Regions from separate parts of the Microbacterium sp. M1A1_1b genome, predicted to be linked through region 3. Evidence: predicted binding sites of a transcription regulator. Region 3 holds the regulator's gene; each other region holds the start of a gene.
The links. Region 3 encodes HrcA, which represses chaperone genes, less so after heat shock. Its sites were predicted from a motif close to TTNGCACTCGNNNNNNNCGAGTGCNAA; they were not measured.
Positions count from the first base shown of each region.

Region 1: a site for HrcA is predicted at 1,700-1,726, ahead of groES (co-chaperone GroES). Genes of this name have one in related genera too.
Region 2: a site for HrcA is predicted at 3,416-3,442, ahead of groL (chaperonin GroEL). Genes of this name have one in related genera too.

Region 1 is NZ_JBKFAJ010000004.1:333,870-338,972, forward strand. It holds gene ACLBWP_RS12170 (DUF4190 domain-containing protein) at 1-384, shown strand, start outside; gene ACLBWP_RS12175 (class I SAM-dependent methyltransferase) at 467-1,672, opposite strand; gene groES (co-chaperone GroES) at 1,820-2,116, shown strand; gene rarD (EamA family transporter RarD) at 2,258-3,199, shown strand; gene ACLBWP_RS12190 (ABC transporter substrate-binding protein) at 3,410-4,738, opposite strand; gene guaB (IMP dehydrogenase) at 4,981-5,103, opposite strand, start outside.
Region 2 is NZ_JBKFAJ010000009.1:52,994-58,096, reverse strand. It holds gene msrB (peptide-methionine (R)-S-oxide reductase MsrB) at 1-218, opposite strand, end outside; gene ACLBWP_RS16765 (GNAT family N-acetyltransferase) at 275-751, shown strand; gene ACLBWP_RS16760 (DUF2332 family protein) at 748-1,818, shown strand; gene ACLBWP_RS16755 (DUF3263 domain-containing protein) at 1,935-2,219, shown strand; gene ACLBWP_RS16750 (LytR C-terminal domain-containing protein) at 2,249-2,788, shown strand; gene ACLBWP_RS16745 (cold-shock protein) at 3,047-3,250, shown strand; gene groL (chaperonin GroEL) at 3,532-5,103, shown strand, end outside.
Region 3 is NZ_JBKFAJ010000001.1:737,356-742,458, forward strand. It holds gene ACLBWP_RS03695 (histidine triad nucleotide-binding protein) at 1-117, opposite strand, end outside; gene ACLBWP_RS03700 (RsmE family RNA methyltransferase) at 159-989, opposite strand; gene dnaJ (molecular chaperone DnaJ) at 989-2,104, opposite strand; gene hrcA (heat-inducible transcriptional repressor HrcA) at 2,198-3,220, opposite strand; gene ACLBWP_RS03715 (DUF4870 domain-containing protein) at 3,346-3,753, shown strand; gene hemW (radical SAM family heme chaperone HemW) at 3,767-4,999, opposite strand; gene ACLBWP_RS03725 (HAD family hydrolase) at 5,028-5,103, shown strand, end outside.

The DNA of each region.
Region 1 (5,103 bases), on a different contig from region 3:
CCCGGGCAGCAGCAGTACAACCCGTACGCGCAGCAGGGGCAGCAGAACCCCTACGCCGCCTCGGCGTACCAGCCCTACGCCCAGCAGCCCAAGACGAACCTGCTGGCGATCCTGTCGATCGTGTTCGGCCTCGGCGCGATCCCGCTGTTCTTCATCGCGGTCCTGCTCGGTCCGGCCGGGGCGATCCTCGGCCACGTCGCTCTCGGCAAGATCAAGCAGAGCGGCGAACGGGGCCGCGGTCTGGCGCTCACCGGCATCATCGCCGGCTGGGTCATGCTCGGCCTGTGGATCCTGTGGATCGCCGTGGTCGTCTTCGCGATCGGGCAGTCCGCCAACTACTCCGACTACGACTCCGGTTCGAACTCGGGCGCCTTCGTCCTCTGACGGACCGGCCGACGGGCCGGCGAGGCCGACGCGGCACCGTCGACCGCGGCCAACGGCCCGCGGTCCTCGGCTCGCTGTCCGATCAGCTGGCCGCCTGTGGGAGCCGTTCGCACAGCACCGCGGTGTGGCGGCCCTCCAGGCGGGTCAGCACCAGCGTCACCTGCCGGGTGCCGCCGCGCAGCCGCAGGCGCTTCCGGAACTGCGCGGGGTCGACGTCGACCCCGCGCTTCTTGATCTCCACGGTGCCCACGCCGTCGGCCGCCAGCCGAGCGCTGAGCTGCTTGACGTCGAGCGGCAGGGTGTCGAGCACCCGGAACCCCTGCGCGAACGGCGTCGTCACGGCCTGGTCGCTCGTCACGTACGCGATCCCGTCCGACAGCATGTTCCCCTCGATCGACCGTGCCAGGTCACCGATCAGCCGGGCCCGGATGACGGCACCGTCGGGTTCGTAGAGGTACGCGCCGATCGGGCCGACCCCGACGTCCGGGGCGTCGGCGTCGCCCGTGAGCTCGGCGATGCCGTGGGCGCCGATCACGGTCGCTGCGCGTCGGATGCCCGGGCGGGCGAGGGGCCCGAACCACAGGGCGAGCTCGACGACCTCGCGGTCGACGGACGTCCACTGCGCCTCGGCCGCGTCGGGGATCAGGTCGCGGTCGATGCCGGGGCCGAGCTTCACGCCGGTCGGGGTCGTGGTGGCGGCGGCGAACACCGTGTCGAGCGACGGGGACCAGTCGTCGGGGTCGGCCAGTCGGCGGGTGTTCGTGTGGCCGCTCGTGCGTCGGGCCGGGTCCATCCAGACGCCGTCCACGCGGGACAGGTCGAACGTGCCCGCGTCGCCGAGCTCGACGCGGGCGTCGTCCCACAGCGCCAGGTTGTGGGTCGCGACGGCCGCCGTGACCTCGTCGCGGTCGACGGCGGTGACGTCGAGGTCGAGCGCGGCCATCGCCATCGCGTCCCCGCCGATGCCGCAGCCCAGGTCCGCCACCCGGCGCAGCCCGGCAGCGGCGAAGCGCCCGGCGTGCTGCGCGGCGACCGACAGCCGTGTCGCCTGCTCGAGGCCGGCCTCGGTGAACAGCATCCGGCTGGCGAAGTCGCCGAACTTGCCGCGGGCCTTCTGCCGCAGTTTCGCCTGGGTCAGGACCGCGGAGACGAGCGCCGGGTCGTGCCCCTCGCTGCGGAGCCGTGCGACCACCCGGACGATCTCACCGCCGTCGGAGACCGCGGGGGTCCGGTCGAGCAGCGCCATGCCGTCCGGCGTCAGCAGCTGTGCGAGTTCGGTGGCGTCCATGAGACGATCCTCCCATCGACGGGAGTCCTGGCACTCGGATTGACCGAGTGCCAGCGGCCCCCTACAGTTGGACCTGGCACTCTCGTGTGTCTAGTGCCAACCGGTTTTCATCTCTACCGAGTCAGTACCGAGAAAGAAGAGGTCACCGTGGCCGTCACCATCAAGCCGCTCGAAGATCGCATCGTCATCCGTCAGGTCGAGGCGGAGCAGACCACTGCGTCCGGTCTCGTCATCCCGGACACCGCGAAGGAGAAGCCGCAGGAGGGCGAGGTCGTGGCCGTGGGTCCGGGTCGCATCGACGACAACGGCAACCGCGTCCCGCTCGACGTCGCCGTCGGCGACAAGGTCATCTACTCGAAGTACGGCGGCACCGAGGTCAAGTACTCGGGCGAGGACCTGCTGGTCCTGTCCGCTCGCGACGTCCTCGCCGTCATCGAGCACTGAGCCCGAGGCTCAGCTCCTCGTCGAACGCCCCGTCGGTCCCCGGACCGGCGGGGCGTTCGCCGTTCCGGTCGCGGGGCGCGGTGGCCGTCCTGGAGGCCCGGCCTGCGTCGTCCTGTCGGCGCACGTCCGTAGCATTGCCGGGTGAGTGAGCGCGTGGCCAGGAGCGAAGCATCCGTCGGGGTCCTGCAGGCCGTCGTGGCCTACGGGCTCTGGGGGCTCATGCCGCTGCTGTTCACCGCGATGGCTCCCGCCGGCGCGTTCGAGATCGTCGCCTGGCGGATCGTCTTCGGGCTGGGGTTCTGCGCCGTCGGCATCGCCGTCACCCGCTCGTGGCGCCGGACCCGCTCGCTGGTCGCGCAACGCCGGGTGATGGGCGTCATGGCGGTCGCCGCGGTGCTCATCGTCGTGAACTGGACCGTGTACGTCCTCGCGACGACGACCGGCCACACGGTCGAGGCCGCGCTCGGGTACTTCATCAACCCGCTCGTCACGATCGCGCTGGGCGTCGTGCTGCTGCGCGAGCGCCTGCGGCCGGCGCAGTGGGTGGCGGTCGGCATCAGCATCGTGGCCGTCGTGGTGATCGCCGTCGGGTACGGGCAGATGCCGTGGATCTCGATCGTGCTGGCGTTCTCGTTCGGGCTGTACGGCCTGGTGAAGAAGCGCGTCGGTGGCACGGTCGACGCGCTGAGCGGGCTGACGATGGAGACGATGTGGCTCACCCCCGTCGCGGTCGTCGCCCTCGTGGTGATGGGACTGACGGGGCTGGGCGGCGGGATCACCTTCGGCAGCGCCGGCTGGGTGCACGCGCTGATCATGGTCGCCGCGGGCCCGGCGACCGCGGTGCCGCTGCTGCTGTTCGCGTCCTCGGCCCGCCGGCTGTCGCTGTCGACGCTCGGGCTGACGCAGTACCTGACCCCGGTGATGCAGCTCGTCGTGGGCGTGGCCGTCCAGCACGAGGCGATGAGCCCGTCGCGGTGGACCGGCTTCGCGATCGTGTGGCTCGCGCTGCTGATCCTGACCACCGACTCGTTCGTGGCGAACCGGCGCGCCCGGCGCGCCCCGCTGCCCGCGGCAGCCGCCTGACGGAGCCGGCCCGGGCCTCCCGTCCGCCTGCTGCCCGCCGCCGTTCACCGTCCGGCCCGTGCGCCGAGTCTCGGCATGGCGGACAGATTGCGGCGTCCGGACGCCGCAATCTGTCCACGGGCCCGAGACTCGGCGACGGCAGAGCCCGCCGCCGCCGGACGCGGAACGGCCCCGACAGCAGTGCTGCCGGGGCCGTCCTGGTGACGCGTGTTACTTCTTGACCGAGCCCTGGATGGCGCTCTGGTAGACGGGCTTGTTGTCCCCGTCGAACTTGTAGATGCCGATGTAGGCGCTGGACGGGTCGTTGTTCGCGTCGAACGGACCGATGCCCGACGGGCCCGTGTAGTGGATGTCCTTGCCGCCGTCGAGCAGCTTCTTGCAGTCGGCGAACGTCGAGCACTCGGTGCCGCCGTCGGCCCCGGACACCTTGTCCATGTTGGCCTGGATGGTGCCGGCGTCGGTGCCCTTGCCCTTCACCGCGGCCAGCGCGGCCAGGGTGGTGGCGTCGTAGGACTCGGCGGCGTACGAGAAGTCAGCGAGGTCCTTGCCGGACGACTTCTTGTAGTACGCGACCAGACGCTGCTTCAGGTCGTCCTTGGGCGAGGCGCCGGGGATCGTGCCCTGTGCACCGTTCAGCGTGCCCGGGTCGAAGTCCTTGGCGTAGTCGGCGGTGTTGCCGTCCGACATGTAGGTCTTCGACATGTCCCAGCCCTGCGAGACGAGCTCGGGGACGATCGACTTCGTCTCGTCGAACGCCAGCACGACGATCGCGTCCGGCTTGGCGGCCAGTGCCGCGGTCACCTCGGACGAGAACGTGGTCTGTCCGGGCGGGAACTCCTGGCCCTTGCCCTTGCCGCCGTAGACGACCTGGCCGCCGGACGACTCGATCGCTTCCTGCACCGAGTTGCGCAGGCCCGTGCCGTACGTGTCGTTGAAGACGATGAACGCCACCTTGGCGTTGCCGTCACCCGTGATGAGCTGCCCGAGCGCGGAACCCTGCACCGAGTCCGGCGGAGCGGTCCGGTAGTAGTACGACGAGTAGCCGGACAGGTCGGTCGCGGTGTTGGCGGGGGAGATCTCCACGATGCAGCTGCTGGTGAGCTGGTCGATCACGTTCAGCGTGACCGAGGACGACTCGGCGCCGATCGCCACGGGAACCTTCGCGTTGACGAGCTTGGTCGCTGCCGAACTCGAGACGGTCATGTCCGTGCTGTCACCCGAGTCGGTCTGCGGGTCGATCGAGACGTCCTTGTCCAGCACACCGCCCGCTGCGTTGATGTCGTCGACGGCGAGACCCACGCCGGACTCGGCCGGCGGGTTCAGGTACGCGAGTGAACCCGTGAGCGGCAGGATCGTGCCGATCTTCAGCGCGTCGGTGCTCGGGGATGAGGGGGCCTTGCAGCTGGACGCCGGGTCCTTCTTGGCCGACGAGGCCGACGAGGACGGGCTGGAGCTGCCTGCGGTGGAGCATGCCGCGAGCAGCACTGCGGCTGCTCCCGCCAGTGCCAGCGCCGTGGTGACGCGGGTGGTTCTGATCATCCGTGGAACCCTTTCTCGGCACGGAGGCCGTGTGTCGCATCGGGTCGAGTGCGACGCCTCCGTGTGGATGCGAGCAAAAGTAGGGCGATTGTGTTTCGCCCGTGTGACGAAATCCGAACCTGGACGTTTCGTTACCGAGCCGTGACGAAGCTGTGCAAGCGCTCCGGAACGATCCGACCCCGGGGACACGACAGCGGCGGCCCTCGTCGAGGACCGCCGCGCTCGTTCGTGCCGGGTGCGCGCTACCGGGTGTAGTTCGGCGCCTCGACCACCATCTGCACGTCGTGCGGGTGCGACTCCTTGAGCCCGGCCGCGGTGATGCGGACGAACTTGCCGCGCGCCTTGAGCTCGGCGACGGTGCGGCC
Region 2 (5,103 bases), on a different contig from region 3:
TCGTAGAACGACGGCCAGCCGCAGCCGGAGTCGAACTTCGTGCCGCTCTTGAACAGCTCGGCGTTGCACGCCGCACACGTGTAGATGCCGGCACGTTCCTCGTCCAGCAGTTCGCCGGTCCACGGCCGCTCGGTACCGGCCTGACGGAGGACGGCGTACTGCTCCGGGGAGAGCTCTTCGCGCCACTCGGCGTCGGTCTTCTCGACGTTGTGTGCCATGGGTTCCTCCTTGCTTCCGGCCGGGGTCGTCGGCCACCTTCAGTAAACTCGCCGCGATGTCCAGACATTCCGTGCACCGCGCTCGATGGACCCGCCTGACGACGGACGAACTGTACGGCATCGTCCGTCTGCGCAACCGCGTCTTCGCACTCGAACAGCGGGTCACCGACGAGGACTTCGACGGCCGCGACCGCGAGCCGGAGACCGAGCACTGGTGGTTCGGGACCGACGACGCCGCCGTCGGGTACCTGCGCCTGATCCGGCCCGCCCCGGCCGAGACGCACCCTGCCGACAGTGCACCCCCGGCGTGGGTGATCGGCCGGGTCGCCACGCACCCCGAGCACCGCGGCACCGGGATCGCCGGGGGACTGGTCGCGGCGGTGCTGCAGGAGCACGGTGACGAGCCGGTCGTCCTGCACGCGCAGCAGTACGTCGCCGCGCTGTACGAGCGGCACGGATTCGTCCGGTTCGGCGACCCCTACGTCGAGGCCGGCATCACCCACGTCGGGATGTACCGCCCGGCAGACGGATGAGCACCCGCGAGCGGTACGCGGCCTACGCCGACCGCATCGCCGCCGTGTCGCCGGCCTACGCTGCGTGGGCGCGGTCGCTCGACGACGACCTGGTCGCGATGCTCGAGCAGCTCCCGCCGACCCAGCGGCAGCCGGAGCTGCTGTTCGCGGTCGCACGGTCGCTCGGCGCCGACCCGTCGGACCCGGCAGCGCTGCGCGCCCTCGGACAGGAGGCCCGGCCCGCGCTGGTCACGGCCCTCGCCACCGCCACGGTGCAGGCCAACGACCCGCGGCGGCTCGGTCCCGTCGTGCCGGTCGTCGCGATGGTCGCCAGGTCCGTCGACCGGCCGCTCGGCCTGGTGGACGTCGGCGCGTCCGCGGGCCTGTGCTCGATCCCGGACCGCGTGACCCTGGACTACCGCGTCGCAGACGGCGCCGACCCCGATCGCACCCCTCTCGCGACATCGCACCCCGGTGCGCGGGGGCGCGACGTCCGGCAGGGGGTGCGACACCGCACCGTCCGGATGCACACCGCGCCCGCGGACCCGTCGATCCACCTGGTCGCCGACGCCTGGGGAGCGCTGCCGGCGCCGGCCACGGCGCCGATCCGCATCGCCGCGCGGGTCGCCCTCGACCCCCACCCCATCGACCCGGCCGCGCCGGACGCCCTCGACCGGCTGGTGCAGGCGGTGCCGCCCGAGGCCCTGGACCGCATCGCCCTGATGCGATCGGCGATGTCGGCGACGCTCGCCGTGCCTCCTGTCCGCATCACCGGCCGTGTGCCGGACGACCTCGACGCCGCGATCGACGCGCTGCCCGATGGCTGCGAGCCCCTCGTCCTGACCACCGGCACCCTGGTCTACGTGCCGGGAGCCGAACGGCAACGGTTCGTCGACCGGATCCGCGAGCGCGGCGTGCGGTGGATCGCGCTCGAGCGCACCGGCATCCTGCGCGACGTGGCGGCCACACTGCCCGACGACGTCGACCCCGCCGACCCGGACGCCTTCGCGACGCTCTCGCTCGACGGCGTCGCGGTCGCGGTGTCCGACGCGTTCGGCACACGCGTGCGGTGGATCCGCGCGGTCTGAGAACCCCCAGGGCCGATTCCGCGACAGTCCAGGGCCATGCCAGGGTCGGCATCGACCGCGCCCCTACGATGTGCGAGACCTGTTCCCCGAACGCGATCGGACCCGTCGTGACCACCATGCCCGCGGACGAGCTCAGCGAGCTCGCCAAGCACGTGCTCGCGTTCGAGCACGAACGGGCACGGCACGACCGGACGAAAGAGGCGGAGATCCGGGTCGAGTTCGACATGTCGCCGGCGCGCTACTACCAGGTGCTCAACCGCGTGATCGACTCGCCGGCCGCGCTCGCCCACGACCCGCAGCTCGTCGGACGCCTGCAGCGGCTGCGCCGGTCGCGCACCGCGGCGCGTGCGGCGCGCAGCTTCGCCCTGCCGGGTGCCAACGGAACCGAAGAGGAACGATGACGAGATTCCCCCATGACCGTTTCGACGACGTGACCGACGGTCCGCGTGTCGGGGCGCACCGTGGCATGCACCGTCGTGGTCGCGGATGGATCGCGTTCGCCTGGGCCGCCCTGGCCACCGGGGTGCTGGTCGGCATCGGCGTGCTGGTGCTGGCGCTGCTGAACGGCAGCTACTCGTTCTCGGGGTCGGACGCGTCGTCCTCACCGTCGGCGTCCTCGTCCGCGTCGGCATCGGCGTCCCCCTCGGAGTCGTCGTCGCCGTCGACCCCCGCAGCGGCCACGCCGGCCGACCAGGGCAGCACGACGCTCGTCGTCCTGAACGGCACCTCGACCGCGGGACTCGCGGCGAAGGGCACGAGCACGCTGACCACGGCGGGGTGGAAGGTCACGTCGAGCGGCAACGCGGGCACGACCGGCACGGCGTCGACCATCGTGTACTACCAGCAGGAGTCACAGAAGGCCCTCGCCGAAGGGATCGCGAAGTCCCTCGGAACGACCGCGGTGGAACAGTCCGCTGCATTCCCGAACGCAGACGTCAGTGTCGTGCTGGGGGCTGACTACACCGGTTGATCCGTGGCAGTCGGCGCATTCGGGACCGCATTTGTGACGATCGTGTTTCCGGCACGTTGAGTTCCGGCGGCGGGTACCGGAAATGTCCGTCACACCGCTTGCCCGTGGGCTGTTCCTGATTAGAGTCACAAGTGGTCACCGGAGTGATCGCAATGTCGTCGGACCTCGGTACGCACGATGCGCACCACCCTGGACCCGACGGCGTCACCCGACGGCCCCGTCGTTCGCGACAAGCAGTACCGCAGGGAGCAACAGATCATGGCCAACGGAACCGTCAAGTGGTTCAACGCTGAGAAGGGCTTCGGCTTCATCACCGTCGATGGAGGGGGCCAGGACGTGTTCGTCCACTACTCGGCCATCGACATGAACGGCTACAAGGTCCTCGAGGAGGGCCAGGCAGTGACGTTCGACGTCGGCACGGGGTCGAAGGGCCCGCAGGCCGAGTCGGTCCGTCCGGCGTAGCCGCCGAACCACACGAGGAACGCGCCGTCCCCACCGGGGCGGCGCGTTCGTCGTGCCGGGTGTGCGTGCGTGCTCGTTGTGTCGGGCGTGTGCGGGCGTTCGTCGTGCCGGGACCCGCTGGTCGGTGCGTGTTGCACTCTCAGGGGTCGAGTGCCAGAATCGGGCTTGGCACTCGGTCGTACTGAGTGCCAGGTGCACCGGCTGACGCCGCGTGCGCAGGCGCTCGGTCACGCTGAGTGCCGGAAGACCCCCACGTTGTCCTGGAGGGACGAGAAACTCACATGGCAAAGATCATTGCTTTCGACGAAGAGGCCCGTCGTGGCCTCGAGCGCGGCCTGAACCAGCTGGCCGACGCCGTGAAGGTGACGCTCGGCCCGCGCGGCCGCAACGTCGTCCTCGAGAAGAAGTGGGGCGCCCCCACGATCACGAACGACGGTGTCTCCATCGCCAAGGAGATCGAGCTCGACGACCCGTACGAGAAGATCGGTGCCGAGCTCGTCAAGGAGGTCGCCAAGAAGACCGACGACGTCGCCGGTGACGGAACGACCACCGCGACCGTGCTCGCCCAGGCCCTGGTCCGCGAAGGCCTGCGCAACGTCGCAGCCGGCGCCGACCCCGTCTCGCTGAAGCGCGGCATCGAGAAGGCCGTCGCGGCCGTCTCGGACCAGCTGCTCGCGAACGCCAAGGAGATCGAGACCAAGGACCAGATCGCCGCCACCGCGTCGATCTCGGCCGCGGACCCGACCATCGGCGCGCTCATCGCCGAGGCGATCGACAAGGTCGGCAAGGAAGGCGTCGTCACCGTCGAGGAGTCGAACACCTTCGGCACCGAGCTCGAGCTCACCGAGGGCATGCGCTTCGACAAGGGCTACCTGTCGCAGTACTTCGTCACCGACCCCGAGCGTCAGGAAGCCGTCTTCGAAGACGCCTACATCCTGATCGTCAACTCGAAGATCTCGAACATCAAGGACCTGCTGCCGGTCGTCGACAAGGTGATCCAGGCAGGCAAGCAGCTCCTCATCATCGCCGAGGACGTCGACGGCGAGGCCCTGGCCACGCTCGTCGTGAACAAGATCCGCGGCATCTTCAAGTCCGTCGCCGTCAAGGCCCCGGGCTTCGGTGACCGTCGCAAGGCCATGCTGCAGGACATCGCGATCCTGACCGGTGGCCAGGTCATCTCCGAAGAGGTCGGCCTCAAGCTCGAGAACGCCACGCTCGACCTGCTGGGCAAGGCGCGCAAGGTCGTCATCACCAAGGACGAGACCACCATCGTCGAAGGTGCCGGCGACACCGAGCAGATCGCGGGCCGCGTCCGTCAGATCCGCTCCGAGATCGAGGCGACCGACTCCGACTACGACCGCGAGAAGCTCCAGGAGCGCCTCGCGAAGCTCGCCGGTGGCGTGGCCGTCATCAAGGCGGGTGCTGCGACCGAGGTCGAGCTCAAGGAGCGCAAGCACCGCATCGAGGACGCCGTCCGCAACGCCAAGGCCGCTGTGGAAGAGGGCATCGTCGCCGGCGGTGGCGTCGCCCTGATCCAGGCCGGCAAGGTCGCGCTCGACTCGCTCACCCTCGAGGGTGACGAGGCGACCGGTGCGAACATCGTCCGCGTGGCCATCGACGCGCCGCTCAAGCAGATCGCGCTCAACGCCGGTCTCGAGCCGGGTGTCGTGGCCGCCAAGGTCCGCGAGCTCGAAGCGGGCTGGGGCCTCAACGCCGCGACCGGCGAGTACGTCGACCTGATCGCCGCGGGCATCATCGACCCCGCCAAGGTCACGCGCTCGGCGCTGCAGAACGCTGCGTCGATCGCCGGTCTGTTCCTGACGACCGAGGTCGTCGTCGCCGACAAGCCCGAG
Region 3 (5,103 bases):
GAGCACGTGCACGGGCGCCTTCGGGGCGACGTCCTCGAACGCGATGACCCGGTCGTCCTCGGCGACGACGGTCGCCGGGATCTCACGCGCGATGATCTTCGAGAAGACGCTGCTCATGGTCCCATCGTAGGACGCGCCACCGACCGGCACACCGGGCGTCACCAGCGTCCGAGCCGGGCCTGCAGCACCGCGAGGGCGGCCGGACCGGCGGTGGAGGTCCGCAGCACCGTGTCGCCGAGCCGGACCCGGACGGCACCAGCGGCTTCGAGCCGGTCGAGCTCCGAGCCGTCGATGCCCCCTTCGGGCCCGACGACCAGGACGATCTCGGTCGCGTCGGACGGCGGTTCCCAGGTCGCGAGCCGCACCGTGGCGGTCGGGTCGAGCACGACCATGACGACCCGGGCCTCCAGACCGGACGCACCGGACGCACCGGACGCGCCGGACGGACCCGATGGACCGGGCGCACCGGACGCACCCGACGCACCATGACCACCGGCGGCCACCGACCCCGCCAGCGCTGCCGTCGTCACGGGCGCCGACACCGACGGCACCCGCGAGCGGATCGCCTGCTTCGCCGCCTCGTGCGCGATCGCCGCCCACCGGGCCTGCCCCTTCGCGACCTTCGGGCCCTCCCACCGTGCGACGCTGCGCGCGGCCGACCACGGCACCACCCGGTCGACCCCGATCTCGGTCGCAGCCTGCACTGCCATCTCGTCGCGGCCGCCCTTGGCCAGTGCCTGCACGAGCGTCAGCAACGGGACCGGCACCGGCGAGGTGTCGAGCGACGCGACGGTCAGCACGAGCGTGTCCCGGTCCACGGACGCCACCGGTCCCACCACGACGGTGCCCTGACCGTCCGAGATGCGCAGGGTCTCCCCGACGCGGACCCGGGACACGGTGACCGCGTGCCGGCCCTCGGCGCCGTCGAGCGTCACCGCGCCGCCGACGGTCGCGCCGTCGAGCGAGTCGACCAGGTAGAGCGATGCCATCAGAAGTTGAAGAAGCGGTCGCGCAGCTTGCCGAACATGCCCTGCTGGAAGCGGGCGAGCTGCGGTGGCGCGGCCTTGTGCGACTTCGCCAGCTGCTCCACCAGACCGCGCTCCTTGTGCGAGAGCTTGGTCGGCGTGACGACCTGCACGCCGACGCGCAGGTCGCCGCGGCCGTTCCCGCGCAGCTTCGTGACGCCGCGGTCCTTGAGCACGAGCACGTCGGCGCTCTGCACACCCGGACGGATCTCGAGCTCGACCGGTCCGTCCAGGCCGTCGATCGTCGTGGTCGTGCCGAGCACGGCGTCGGTCATCGCGACCTCGAGGGTGGCGAGCAGGTCGTCGCCGTCGCGGCTGAAGACGTCGTGGTGCCGCACGCGGATCTCGAGGAACAGGTCACCCGAGGGTCCGCCGGCGGGACCGACCTCGCCCTGCCCGGACATCTGCAGGCGCAGGCCGGAGTCGACGCCGGCGGGCACGTCGACCGGGATGGTCCGACGCGCGCGGACGCGCCCCTGGCCCTGGCAGGTCGGGCACGGGTTCGGGATGACCGTGCCGTAGCCACGGCAGGTGCCGCACGGTGCGCTGGTGACCACGTTGCCGAGCAGCGAGCGGACCTGACGCTGGATCGAGCCCGACCCGCCGCAGATGTCGCAGGTGCGCGGACCGGTGCCGGGCGCGCAGCACGAGCCGTTGCACGTCTCGCAGAGCACCGCGGTGTCGACCTCGACGTCCTTGTGCGTGCCGAAGACCACCTCGTCCAGGTCGACCTCGATGCGCAGCAGGGCGTCCTGCCCCCGCTCGGCGCGGCTGCGGGGGCCGCTGCCGCGTCCGCCGCCGGCACCGCCACCGAAGAAGGCGTCGAAGATGTCGCTGAACCCGCCGGCACCGCCACCACCGAAGGGGCTGTCGGCCGAGGGGCCGGCGTCGTAGCGCCGGCGCTGCTCGGGGTCGCTCAGCACGTCGTACGCGTGCGTCACGTCCTTGAAGCGCTCGGCCGCGTCGGGGCTCGGGTTCACGTCGGGGTGGAGTTCGCGCGCGAGGCGTCGGTACGCCTTCTTGATGTCGGCGTCGGCCGCGTCGCGCGGGACACCGAGGACGTCGTAGTGGTCTGCCACGTGTTCCTCAGGAGGTTTCGTCGGTCGTGTGGATGGATCGGTCTGGAGGCCCGGGGCGCGTCCGCCTGGTCGCGCCCGTCCCCGGGATGGTCGTCAATTCTCTCCGAGCAGCCTGGACAGGTACCGCGCGACCGCGCGGACCGCGGCCATGTTCGACCCGTAGTCCATGCGGGTCGGCCCGAGGACGCCCAGCCGGGCGACCTCGCCGCCGGCCGCGACGTACCCGCCGGCGACGATGCTGGTGGCATCGAGCCCGTACTCGGCGTTCTCGACGCCGATCCGTGCCGTGACGGCGGCGTCGTCGAGCTGCATCTCCCCGAACAACCGGAGCAGGGTCACCTGTTCCTCGATCGCTTCGAGCACGGGGAACAGCCCGCCGGAGAAGTCCGACTCGCTCTTGGCCAGGTTGGCAGCGCCCGCCATCAGCAGGCGGTCCTGCCGGTTGGCCGCGACCTGCTCGATGAGCGTCGCCACGACGACCCCGGCCAGGGTCTGCGACTCGGGGCGGATCTGCGCGGGGACCGCTCGGAGTGCCGCGGGGACGTCGTGCAGCAACAGCCCGACGGACGCACCGTTGAGCACGGCGCGCAGTTCGCCCAGGGCCGGTTCGTCGAGGCCGACGTCGGTCTCGAGCACGCGCTGCTCGACGCGGGCGGTGTCGGTGATCAGGACGACCATGAGCCGGGTGTCGCCGAGGCGGACGAGTTCGACGTGCTGGACCCGTGCGCGCGCCATCGACGGGTACTGCACCAGGGCGACCTGGTTGGTCAGCTGGCTGAGCAGCCGCACCGTGCGGCTCAGGACGTCGTCGAGGTCGTTCGACGCGCCCAGGAAGGTCTCGATGGCCTGACGCTGCGCGCTCGACAGGGGCCGGGCAGCGGCCAGGTGGTCGACGAACAGCCGGTAGCCCTTGTCCGTGGGGACCCGCCCGGACGACGTGTGCGGCGCGATGATGAGCTGTTCGTCCTCGAGCAGGGCCATGTCGTTGCGGATCGTCGCCGCGCTGACCCCGAACGCGTGACGCTCGACGATGGTCTTCGAGCCGACGGGCTCGCGCGAGGCGACGTAGTCACGCACGATGGCCTTGAGGACCTCGAGGGAACGTTCACTGACCATCGGGATCCTTCCTGTCGGACTGGCGGTGCACGGGCTCTGGCACTCGGACGTGTCGAGTGCTGATCCTACGCCCGGGCACCGACGTCCCCACACTCCAGCGCACCGGTGTCGATACGCTGTCGGCCATGAGCTACGGACAGCCGCCGAACGGACCCCAGGGCTACGGACAGCAGCCCGGCGGGGGGCAGTACCAGCCGCCGCAACCGATGACCCCGGAAGACCAGCGCCTCTGGGCGACGCTGACGCACATCGGCGGCATCTTCTTCAGCTTCGTCGCGCCGCTCGTGGCGTACCTCGTGCTGCGTGACCGGGGACAGTTCGTCCGCGAGCACACGCGCGTCGCGCTGAACTTCTACATCACGATGGCGATCGCCGACGCGATCGGTGCGATCACGAGCTGGCTGGGGATCGGCGTGCTGATCATCCTGGCCGTGCGCGTGGTCACGATCGTGTTCGGGATCATCGCCGCGGTCGCCGCCAACCAGGGCCGGCACTACCGCTACCCGCTGGCGATCGAGTTCGTCAAGCAGTGAGCCCGGCCCGCCGCTAGTCGAGCAGCTCGCGCACCACCGCGTCGGCGAGCAGCCGGCCCCGCAGGGTGAGTTCGAGCCGGCCGGGGGCACCCGGCCGGCCGAGCGCACTGCGGCCGTCCACGAGTCCCCGTGCGATGAGGCCCGCGACCCGGCCACGCGCCTGCGGGCGGAGGTCGTCGGTCGTCAGCTCACCGCGGACCCGCGCGGCGAGGAGCACGCGCTCGACGTAGCGTGTCTCGTCGTCGATGCTCTCGCGTCCCGCCGCCGGTGACGCGTCGGCGAGCACCCGGGCGGCGTACGCGGCCGGGTGCTTGACGTTCCACCAGCGGGTGCCCGCCACGCTGGAGTGGGCGCCCGGGCCGATGCCCCACCAGTCGTGGCCCTTCCAGTAGGACAGGTTGTGGCGGCTGGCGTGCGCGTCGCCGCGCGCCCAGTTGGAGACCTCGTACCAGCCGTAGCCAGCGTCCCCCAGGACCTGGTCGGCCAACTCGTACATGTCGGCGGCCAGGTCGTCATCCGGTGCCGGCAGGTCACCGCGCGCGACGGCACGCCCCATCGCGGTGCCGTCCTCGACGATGAGCGAGTACGCCGACACGTGATCAGGGGCGCAGGCGATCGCCGCGTCGAGCGAGGTTCGCCAGTCGTCCAGGGACTCCCCCGGCGTCGAGTAGATCAGGTCGAGCGAGACGTCGAGCCCCAGCTGCTTCGCGAGGTCGACGACGATCGGCACGCGCTCCGGGTCGTGGGTGCGGTCGAGGGTGGCGAGCACGTGCGGCACCGCCGACTGCATGCCGAAGCTCATCCGGTTGAACCCGCCGGCACGCAGGGTCTCGAGTGCTGACGCGTCGACCGAGTCGGGGTTCGCCTCGGTCGTGACCTCTGCCCCCGGCAGGATCCCCCACGTGTCGTCGATCGCCCGGAGGATCATCGCCAGGTCGCTCGCCGGCAGCATCGTCGGGGTGCCGCCCCCGAAGAAGACGGTCGACACCGGCCGCCGGGGCACACCGGATCGGTCGAGCACCGACGCCGCCCACGCGATCTCGCGCACGGCGTGCCCGGCGTAGTCGTCACGGCGCACCCCGCGCAGCTCGGAGGCCGTGTAGGTGTTGAAGTCGCAGTACCCGCAGCGCACCCGGCAGAAGGGCACGTGCACGTAGACGCCGAACGGCACGTCCCCCGCTTCGGGCCGCGGCACCAGGAGTCCGTCCGCGGGTGCCGGATCAGCGATCGGGAGAGCACTCGGCATGGAGACCATTCTCCGCCATGATGGAGCCATGGAGCACCACCCCGTCCCGACCACGGTGCTGTGGGACATCGACGGCACCCTCGTCCGCAACGCGACGTCGCCGG